One region of the Ensifer sp. 22460 genome, then DNA from elsewhere that is predicted to be linked to it. Evidence: predicted binding sites of a transcription regulator. Region 1 holds the regulator's gene; the other holds the start of a gene.
What was found. The regulator HrcA, encoded in region 1, represses chaperone genes, less so after heat shock. The targets are predictions, from matches to a motif close to GTTAGCACTCNCNNNNNGNGAGTGCTAAC.

Region 2: ACTJKM_RS35090 (co-chaperone GroES) is a predicted target of HrcA. The motif match lies at 1,352-1,380, and genes of this name have one in related genera.

The regions. Positions count from the first base shown of each region.
Region 1 covers NZ_JBQENZ010000012.1:42,904-47,822, reverse strand. Annotated here, with positions in the region: gene ACTJKM_RS16535 (D-arabinono-1,4-lactone oxidase) at 1-1,002, shown strand, start outside; gene grpE (nucleotide exchange factor GrpE) at 1,082-1,699, opposite strand; gene hrcA (heat-inducible transcriptional repressor HrcA) at 1,965-3,044, opposite strand; gene rph (ribonuclease PH) at 3,205-3,924, shown strand; gene ACTJKM_RS16515 (VOC family protein) at 3,939-4,358, shown strand; gene rdgB (RdgB/HAM1 family non-canonical purine NTP pyrophosphatase) at 4,376-4,919, shown strand, end outside.
Region 2 covers NZ_JBQENZ010000052.1:783-5,701, forward strand. Annotated here, with positions in the region: gene ACTJKM_RS35070 (DUF6522 family protein) at 1-185, shown strand, start outside; gene ACTJKM_RS35075 (hypothetical protein) at 344-493, opposite strand; gene ACTJKM_RS35080 (hypothetical protein) at 610-843, shown strand; partial or broken gene ACTJKM_RS35085 (aspartate-semialdehyde dehydrogenase) at 986-1,248, opposite strand; gene ACTJKM_RS35090 (co-chaperone GroES) at 1,531-1,845, shown strand; gene groL (chaperonin GroEL) at 1,902-3,530, shown strand; gene ACTJKM_RS35100 (DUF982 domain-containing protein) at 3,664-3,966, shown strand; gene ACTJKM_RS35105 (extracellular catalytic domain type 1 short-chain-length polyhydroxyalkanoate depolymerase) at 4,548-4,919, shown strand, end outside.

The DNA.
Region 1 (4,919 bases):
GCGCGCAAGCGCGTCGCGGTGAAGGCGGGTACCACCATCAATCAGCTCGGCAAGGTGCTGAAATCCAACGGCCTGTCGCTGATCAATCAGGGCGACATCGACAGCCAGGCGTTGGCTGGCGCGCTGACGACCGGGACGCATGGGACCGGCGCCAAGCTCGGCAACATGGCCTCGCAGATCGTCGGCATGCGCCTGGTGCAGCCGGATGGGAGCATTCTCGTTGTCGACGAGACGACACCGGATCTGCTCGAGGCGGCGCGGGTATCGGTCGGCATGCTTGGTGTGATCTCGGAGATCACGCTGCAGGCGATGGACAGCTACAATCTGCATGAAAGGCTCTGGCGCTGCACCTTCGACGAAATGATCGAACAGCACGACGAACTGGCCGCCAAACACCGCCACTTCGGCTTTTTCTGGTGCCCAGTGCCCGAGAGCCGGCATTGCTATTGCCTGCCGGACACCGCATCGGTCTCGACCACAGACAGCACCTCCGACGTCTGCGAGATGAAGGTGATCGACATCACCGAGGAAGCACCGACGGAGCGCCGCTTCGAGAAGATCGCATATTCCTCCGAGATCTATCCGATCGAATACGTGCCGAATTTCCACGAACTCGAATATGCGGTGCCCGTCGCCCACGGCAAGGATGCGGTGAAGGCGGTGCGCAAGCTGATGCTGGAAAAGCACCCGACCTGCATCTATCCGATCGAGTACCGTTTCACCGCCGGAGACACCGGCTGGATCAGCCCCTTCTTCGAGCAGGACTCGATCACGCTCTCGGTCTCGGGCGAGCCGGGAACCGATTATTGGGACTACCTGAGGGATGTCGATACGATCCTGCGGCAGTACGGCTCACGGCCGCATTGGGGCAAGCTGCATTTCCTCGGCGCCGAGGATGTGACGGCGCTCTATCCCCGTGCAGGCGATTTCCGGGCGCTGAGGGCCAAGGTCGATCCGGAGGGCCGCTTCCTCAACGATCACCTGCACCAGCTTTTCGGATAGCGTTTGCGGCTGACGCCGCTCAAAACAAAAACGCCGCGCGAACTTCGCGCGGCGTTTCTTTAAACTCTGATCAGTTGGATCAGGCAGTCGGTGCGTCACCGTTTTCGCCGGCCACGACCTTCGGTCCGCCCTTGGAGACGCCGACCATGGCCGGACGCAGAACACGGTCACCGATCACGTAGCCGGCTTGAACGACCTGCAACACCGTGTTGTTGGGCACGTCCGCATTGGGAATCTCGAACATTGCCTGATGGAAGTTCGGGTCGAACTTCTGGCCTTCCGGCTCAAGCTTCTTGACGCCGTGGCGCTCAAGCGCTGAAAGCATCGAGCGCTCGGTCATTTCCACGCCCTCGATCAGGGCGGTGAGGCCAGCCTCGCCTGCTTCCCTGGCCTCTGCCGGAATGGCATCGAGGGCGCGGCGCAGGTTATCCGAAACGGCGAGCATGTCGCGGGCGAAGCCGGCGACGGAATAGGACTTCGCATCCTTCACGTCGCGTTCGGTGCGGCGGCGCAGGTTGTCCATCTCGGCGGCAAGTCGAAGGTACTTGTCACGCAGCTCGGCGCTCTCGGCTCTCGCGAGCTCCAACGGATCGGGCTCGGCAACCGGCGCAGCTTCAGCGGCGTCGGCAACATCGGGCGCGGCATCGAATACCTCGTCGGTGGCCTCGGGTCCGTGCTTGTTCGTATCGTCGGTCATGACGTTCTCCGCAGTGTCGTCTCTATCGTCCTTCGCATTTCCACGCCGCAAGCGCGAGCCTGCGTGTCAGCAAAAATGCGCTGTGACTGGATTTGAAGCCGATATCGAGGTTTGGGGCCGAAAAATCAAGGGTCCAATCGCGCTCCTACAGCGCCGCGCGACTTATCAGACGCGCAAAGGTCGCTGTAACACTTTGATTTGCTGCATGTCTTTGTCCTTGATCGAGGTCGATTTAAGGAGACATGCAGCGACTAAAAGCCCGCCTTTAGCGGGAAAGCCTCGACATCAGCTGCGCGGTATAATCGACCATCGGCACGATGCGGGAGTAGTTGAGCCGCGTCGGCCCGATGACGCCGACCGCGCCGACGATGCGATCCTCGCCATCGCGATAGGGCGCGACGATCAGCGAGGAGCCGGAGAGCGAGAAGAGCTTGTTTTCCGAGCCGATGAAGATCCGGACGCCCGGACCGCTCTCGGCAAGATCGAGCAGCTCGATCAGGCTGTCCTTCTTTTCGAGGTCGTCGAAGAGCATGCGCAGCCGATCGATATCCTCGGCCCCCTCCAGCCCTTCGAGCAGATTGGCACGGCCGCGCACGATCAACCGCGCCGGCTTCTCGTCGCCTTCATTGCCCGACCAGATGGCGAGACCGCGCTCGACGAGGTCTTGCGACAGCGCGTCGAGTTCGCCGCGCACCGTCCGCTTCACCGTTTCAAGCTGAGCGCGCACCTCGCCGATCGTCTGGCCGGCAAGATGGGCGTTGAGGAAATTCGCGGCTTCGGTGAGCTGCGAGCTGGTGACCCCGGCGGGCAGCTCGACGATGCGGTTTTCCACCTGGTCGTGCTCGCCGACGAGAACGGCCAGCGCCTTGGTCGGCGCCAGGCGAATGAACTCGACATGCTTCAGTACGGGATCGGCCTTGGCGGTGATGACGAGGCCGGCCCCGCGTGACATGCCTGACAGCATCTGGCTGGCTTCGGTCAGCAGCGCATCGACCGGCTGCATATGATCATCGCGCCGAACCTGACGGTCGATCGACGCCCGGTCCTCGACCGAGAGATTGCCGACCTGCATGAAGGCATCGACGAAGAAGCGCAGCCCCGTCTGGGTGGGCAGACGGCCAGCGCTGACATGCGGCGAGTAGATGAGACCGAGATCTTCGAGATCGCTCATCACATTGCGAACGGAAGCGGGAGAGAGCGACATCGGCAGGAGCCGCGACAGATTGCGCGAGCCGAGCGGCTCGCCGCTCGTCAGATAGGTTTCCACGATGCGACGGAAAATTTCGCCCGAGCGCTCATCCAGCGCGGCTGCGATTTCCTTTGCTCCGGGATTGCGCAGTACCATGTCACTCCACACTCGCAGGCACATCCTGCCGTGCCCGGAATATAATGATCCTGCCGCCCGATGGCAAAAGGGAAAAATCGACTGGTCCCCCGGCTATCCACCGGTTCCCTTTGCCTGCGCCATGCTCTAGAAGGCTGACGAGATACGATAGGAGTTGACGATGCGGCCATCCGGCAGAAAAACCGACCAAATGCGCAAGGTTTCTTTCGAGCGCAATTTTTCCAAGCACGCGGAAGGCTCCTGTCTGGTGCGGTTCGGCGACACGCACGTGCTGTGCACCGCCAGCCTTGAGGAAAAGGTTCCGGCCTGGCTGCGCAACGGCGGCAAGGGTTGGGTGACGGCGGAATACGGCATGCTGCCGCGCGCCACCGGCGAGCGCATGAAGCGTGAGGCGGCAAACGGCAAGCAGAGCGGCCGCACCCAGGAAATCCAGCGCCTGATCGGCCGGTCGCTGCGCGCCGTCGTCGACCTTCCGGCGCTCGGCGAGCGCCAGATCTCGATCGACTGCGACGTCATTCAGGCCGATGGCGGCACGCGCACGGCCTCGATCACCGGTGCCTGGATCGCTCTCTACGATTGCCTGAAGTGGATGGAAGCGCGCAACATGGTCAAGGTCGAGAAGGTCCTGAAGGACCATGTCGCCGCCATCTCCTGCGGCATCTTCGCCAACCAGTCCGTGATCGACCTCGATTACCTCGAAGATTCCGCCGCCGAGACCGACGCCAACTTCGTCATGACCGGCTCCGGCGGCATCGTTGAAATCCAGGGCACGGCCGAAGGCAAGCCGTTCTCGGAAGAGGAATTCGCAAGCCTGATGGGCTTGGCAAAGAACGGCATTGCCGAACTGGTCGCGCTGCAGAAGCAGGCGATTGCAGGCTGACCACAGGAGAAAAGATGGCCCCGGCACTGGAAGGCATACTCGAGACTGCGCTCTACGCGACCGATCTCGATGCCGCCGAGGCCTTCTACGGCGGCGTTCTCGGCCTTGAGAAGATCACCCGCGCTGGAAACCGGCACGTGTTCTTCCGCTGCGGCCAAGGCGTGCTTTTGATCTTCAATCCGGCCGAGACGGTGAAACCGCCGGCGCCGGACGCCACCCTGCCGGTGCCACCGCATGGCACGACCGGCCGGGGACACATGTGCTTTCGCGTGCGCGCCGAGGCGCTCGACGCCTGGAAAGCGAAACTGGTAGCGGCCGGTATCAAGATCGAAAGCGATCTTCGCTGGCCGAACGGGGCGCGATCCTTCTACTTCCGCGATCCGGCCGGCAACAGCCTTGAATGTGCGGAGCCGGGCCTCTGGTCCATCGAATGAATATGAAACGAGATACCATGCGCAAACTCGACAACAAGACGCTGATCGTCGCCAGCCACAATGCCGGCAAGATCCGCGAAATCCGCGATCTCATCGGCCCGCTCGGCTTCGAGGCGAAGTCGGCGGCGGACCTCAATTTCATCGAGCCCGACGAAACCGGCACCACCTTCGAGGAGAACGCCACCATCAAGGCGCTCGCCTCCGCCAAGGCCTCGGGTCTGCCGGCGCTTTCGGACGATTCCGGTCTTTCAATCGACGCACTCGACGGTGCGCCCGGCGTCTATACCGCCAACTGGGCCGAGCGCGAGGACGGCAGCCGTGATTTCGCTATGGCGATGGAGAAGGTCGAAAACGCACTGCAGGAAAAGGGCGCAACGACGCCCTCCGAGCGCGCCGCCCGCTTCGTCTCGGTGCTCTGCCTTGCCTGGCCGGACGGCCATGTCGAGCTCTTCCGTGGCGAGGTCGAAGGCTTCGTGGTCTGGCCGCCGCGCGGCAGCCAGGGTTTTGGCTACGATCCGGTCTTCCAGCCGAAGGGCTACGAGACCACTTTCGGCGAAATGA
Region 2 (4,919 bases), on a different contig from region 1:
ACCACATGCGCCGCGGCCTGGTCTCCTCCCGTGTGGAACGCGGGGTAGGAGAGGATGACGGCCGCTGGCGCCTTTCTGTGCGCTGCGGCAATAGGCGCTGGCAGGCAATCGTCGAGGCGGACGGCTCAGTCAGGACACAGCGCGTAGACGTTCTTTCCACAATCACACACACCGCGCAGCGGTAGAAACAGGCCACCAACGGCGATAGGCCGCTGACGTCCCGGAGGCAGCCTCTCTACGGTGGCCCGCCAACCAGCCTGGCTCTGCTTCGCCTATCCAGTGGAGCGCATTTAATGGGCGCCCGCCTCGTAGGTTACGCCCCTCCCACCCCTGAAACGGCTGCCTAGACAAAGATCATCACGGCCGCGTAGCCAATTGCAACCAGCACAAGCCCGACGACGAGCATCGGCATCAGGCTGCTGCCATTGAGATCTCTGCCGCTCACCTGCTCGCCAGAAAAAACCATAGGCTTGCGTACTTCGTCCGTGTCCATGGGCGCTCCCCGTTAATGTAGTATATCAAATACCACATTAACGCGAGGATGCTACGTGACAATGTACCGCTCTGCCACCGGGCGATAATCTTAGTGGCCAACGGCGAGCAGGAGCCATGTCGCGCCGATCAGCACATGTTTTCAAACGGGCGGATGAAACCGCCGTCGGCCTCCACGCCGCCTTCAACCTGCTGGTCGCAGCCGTGTTTCTGCCGCTGTCTCCCGTCGTCATCCGCTTGGTGGAGCGACTTGTCCCGGCACGCCGCGCCGCCGACGACCCGCTGGCGTCCCCGCGCCACCTCGACAGAAGGTCGCTCGAGCCACCGGCAATCGCCAGCAATGGGACGTGATACGCATGAGCGAATTGCTCGAGCGCATGTTCCTGATGTCGCTGACGGCGCTGCAATCCGGCCGGATGGGAGTCTTGAAGGAACTGCCTGCCCATGGGCGCCATCGAGACGGCGCCCCACATCTATGGTCGCGACGCAAATCTCAGTGCAGCTTGAACTCACCTGCAATACTGCGCCATTCGTTCGGTCGGATCAGGCGCTGATGGGTATAGCGAACGGAATGCAGCGGACCGTCGAGATTGGCTTGCCAGAAAACGAGGAATTTCTGCATTTCAGGAAAGTCGGGAGCAAGAGCCAGACTTAGGTCCGCAGAACGGATTCTAAATCGGGAATGCGGTAAAGGATATGCGCGGTGGTCAGTCCGTAGCCGTTTATTTGACGCTCGAAAGCCGATGAATATCGCATGCTTCATCTCCGTTACTCAATAAGCGCTAAGGTGGCGTAATTGTTCGCGGTTATCAACGGAATTCTCAGCGCAAAGCAGGGCTTTGTTGTTCCTTTACAGCACGTTAGCAGCCCCGCGATGCGAGTGCTAATTTTTTTGGTTTCACCCCTTGAATCCGAAAAGTCGTGAAACCAGATGATTTTGCGCAAGACGCTCATATGAGGTTTTGTACCCGTCCGGACTGGTCATCCGGTCCGGTGATGGGGGAACAACGTCACTACTGTTTGTCCATGGAGGAAAACATGTCTTTCCGACCGCTGCATGATCGTATTCTCGTCCGCCGGGTTGAATCGGAAGAGAAAACCAGGGGCGGGATCATCATTCCCGATACCGCAAAGGAGAAACCTCAGGAGGGTGAAGTCGTCGCCGTCGGCCCTGGCGAACGCAACGAAGCGGGCCAGGTCCAAGCGCTCGATGTCAAGGCAGGCGACCGCATCCTGTTCGGCAAGTGGTCAGGGACCGAGATCAAGATCGACGGGGAAGACCTGCTGATCATGAAAGAGAGCGAGGTCCTCGGTGTCCTCGAAGCCCAAGTCGAGCGCCAGCAGGCAGCCTGAGCCAACCACACCATAAATCCACCAGTCAAATAGCTGCCTATTGAGGAGTTAAGGAAATGGCTGCGAAAGAAGTCAAGTTTCACACCGATGCCCGTGAACGCATGCTGCGTGGGGTCGATGTCCTTGCCAATGCCGTCAAGGTGACGCTCGGCCCAAAGGGGCGCAATGTCGTTATCGACAAGTCCTTTGGCGCCCCTCGCATCACCAAGGACGGCGTCTCGGTCGCCAAGGAAATCGAACTGGAAGACAAGTTCGAGAATATGGGCGCGCAGATGCTGCGCGAAGTCGCCTCCAAAACCAACGATCTCGCCGGTGACGGAACGACCACGGCCACCGTGCTGGCGCAGGCGATCGTCAAGGAAGGGGCTAAGGCGGTTGCTTCCGGCATGAATCCCATGGATCTCAAGCGCGGCATTGATCTCGCGGTTGACGCGATCGTGAAGGAACTCAAGACCAACGCCCGCAAGATCTCCAACAACTCGGAGATCGCTCAAGTCGGCACGATCTCGGCCAACGGCGACGAGGAAATCGGCCGTTATCTCGCGGAGGCGATGCAAAAGGTAGGGAATGAAGGTGTCATCACCGTCGAGGAAGCCAAGACGGCGGAGACCGAACTCGAAGTCGTCGAAGGTATGCAGTTCGACCGCGGCTATCTCAGCCCGTATTTCGTGACGAATGCCGACAAGATGCGGACCGAATTCGACGATCCCTACATCCTCATTCACGAGAAGAAGCTTTCCAACCTTCAAGCCATGCTGCCGGTGCTCGAAGCGGTGGTGCAATCCAGCAAGCCGCTGCTGATCATTGCTGAAGATGTCGAAGGCGAAGCGCTCGCAACGCTGGTCGTCAACAAGTTGCGCGGCGGCCTGAAGATCGCAGCTGTCAAGGCTCCGGGCTTCGGCGATCGCCGCAAGGCCATGCTTGAAGATATCGCCGTTCTCACCGGCGGCACGGTTGTGTCTGACGACGTCGGTATCAAGCTCGAGAATGTCACCCTCGACATGCTCGGCCGGGCGAAGAAAGTCACGATCGAGAAGGAGAACACAACGATCATCGACGGCGTTGGCGCCAAAGCTGATATTGACGGCCGTGTCTCGCAGATACGCGCCCAGATCGAAGAAACCACGTCCGACTACGATCGCGAGAAGCTGCAGGAGCGCCTGGCCAAACTCGCCGGCGGTGTTGCCGTCATTCGTGTCGGCGGCTCGACCGAGGTAGAGGTGAAGGAAAAGAAAGACCGCGTCGACGATGCGCTGCATGCCACCCGAGCGGCAGTGGAAGAAGGTATTCTGCCTGGTGGCGGTGTCGCGCTGCTACGGGCGGTCAAGGCGCTCGACGATCTCCCTTCGGCCAATCAAGACCAAAAGGTTGGGATCGAGATCGTGAGGCGTGCGGTCGAGGCACCGGTTCGACAAATCGCTGAGAATGCTGGCGCCGAAGGCTCAATCATCGTCGGCAAGCTGCGCGAGAAAACGGACTTCCCCTACGGGTGGAACGCTCAGACCGGTGAATATGGCGACCTGTATATACAAGGTGTGATCGACCCGGCCAAGGTGGTGCGCACCGCGCTCCAGGATGCTGCCTCCGTCGCGGGCCTCCTGGTTACGACCGAGGCGATGATCGCTGAGAAGCCTAAGAAGGACGCCGCGCCAGCACTACCGGCCGGCGCAGGAATGGACTTCTAGAGCGATGGTTCAGGCCCGTTCTCCCGAGAGCGGGCCTGACGAAATCCAACCGACCGGCCCCACCGACTGGGCACCGCTGGATGACTGGCTGCTCAGGTTGGGAGTGGTGACGGAGCTATTCAGTGAGGTAGAAATGCAAACGAAGATGTTTGACCGGCCAGTTTACCTGCGTGAAAGGAAGGATCTGGTCCTCGAAATCACAAACCTGCACGATGCGATCGATTTCCTTGAGGAATGGTCTAAAGGAAATCGCGACATCATTCATGACGCGACCCTGAAGACGTGCTACCTGGCCCATGACGGTCACAAGCCCGTTCAGGTGGCGCGAGACGCCCTCCGCGCCTTCGCGAAGAAGAAGGGCATACTCGTGAAAGCTCCCGCGGTTCTGCCGTGGATGATCAAAGCGAAGTCCGGTGGCGGTCGAATCTCGCCGTGAACTGACCTTCCCGTGAGAGGCTGCGCTTGCGGCCTCTCCGCCTACCTCGTTCCCGACGATACATTATGCGATCCTTGCACTCACAGGTACATTCTGAAGTGCGACAGCTGCTCGACGTGCCGTCGCCACCATCCGTGAGATGCGGGAGGAGGTCGGTATCGTGCCGATCCGGACAGCAGCAGATCCTGTGATGGATCTGCAGACCACCGCGGGCGGCATCGAAAAACGAGACCGCGATACGACGAGGGCCGCGCTGCTCCACGCGGCCGGTATCCGGGCACTACGGATCATCCAGGCATAGGGCCTTCTCGATCCCAATTCACAATGGGATGTGGTCATTACCACCCTCGACCATAGCCCGATTTGGCGACGGTCTTGCCTTACCTTCCTTAACCGTTGGCTGGATTGACGTATTTGTGAGCGCCTCCGTTAAACTCGACCAAGTCGTTACGTGCGAATTCAACGATCCGCTATTGAAATATTGCGTCACAGCATTAATTGTGCATTGCAGCAATCAAGTCCGATAGCTGCCTAAGGCCGCTATGATAGCCATCCTGGCCGTTACGGCCTGGAGGTCTGTCATGCGCTCGCTGTCCAACACCCTCGCCCTTCTCAAACAATTCCGCACAAATCCGGTCGCGCCTCGCCGCGAAAGCCACCTGGCTCCATTCGAGGCCTTTGGATCGAACCCAGGCCAGCTCGAGGCAAGGGTTCATGTCCCATCCAAAATATCTCCGCGGCCGGCGCTTGTCGTGGTGCTCCATGGCTGTACTCAGACGGCGGCGACATACGATACTGGCTCGGGATGGAGCAAACTGGCCGACGAGAACGGCTTTGTCGTCTTGTTTCCTCAGCAGATCCGCACCAACAATGCCAATCTCTGCTTCAATTGGTTCCAGTCGAACGACATAGCGCGCGATCGAGGGGAAGCGCTTTCGATCCGCCAGATGATC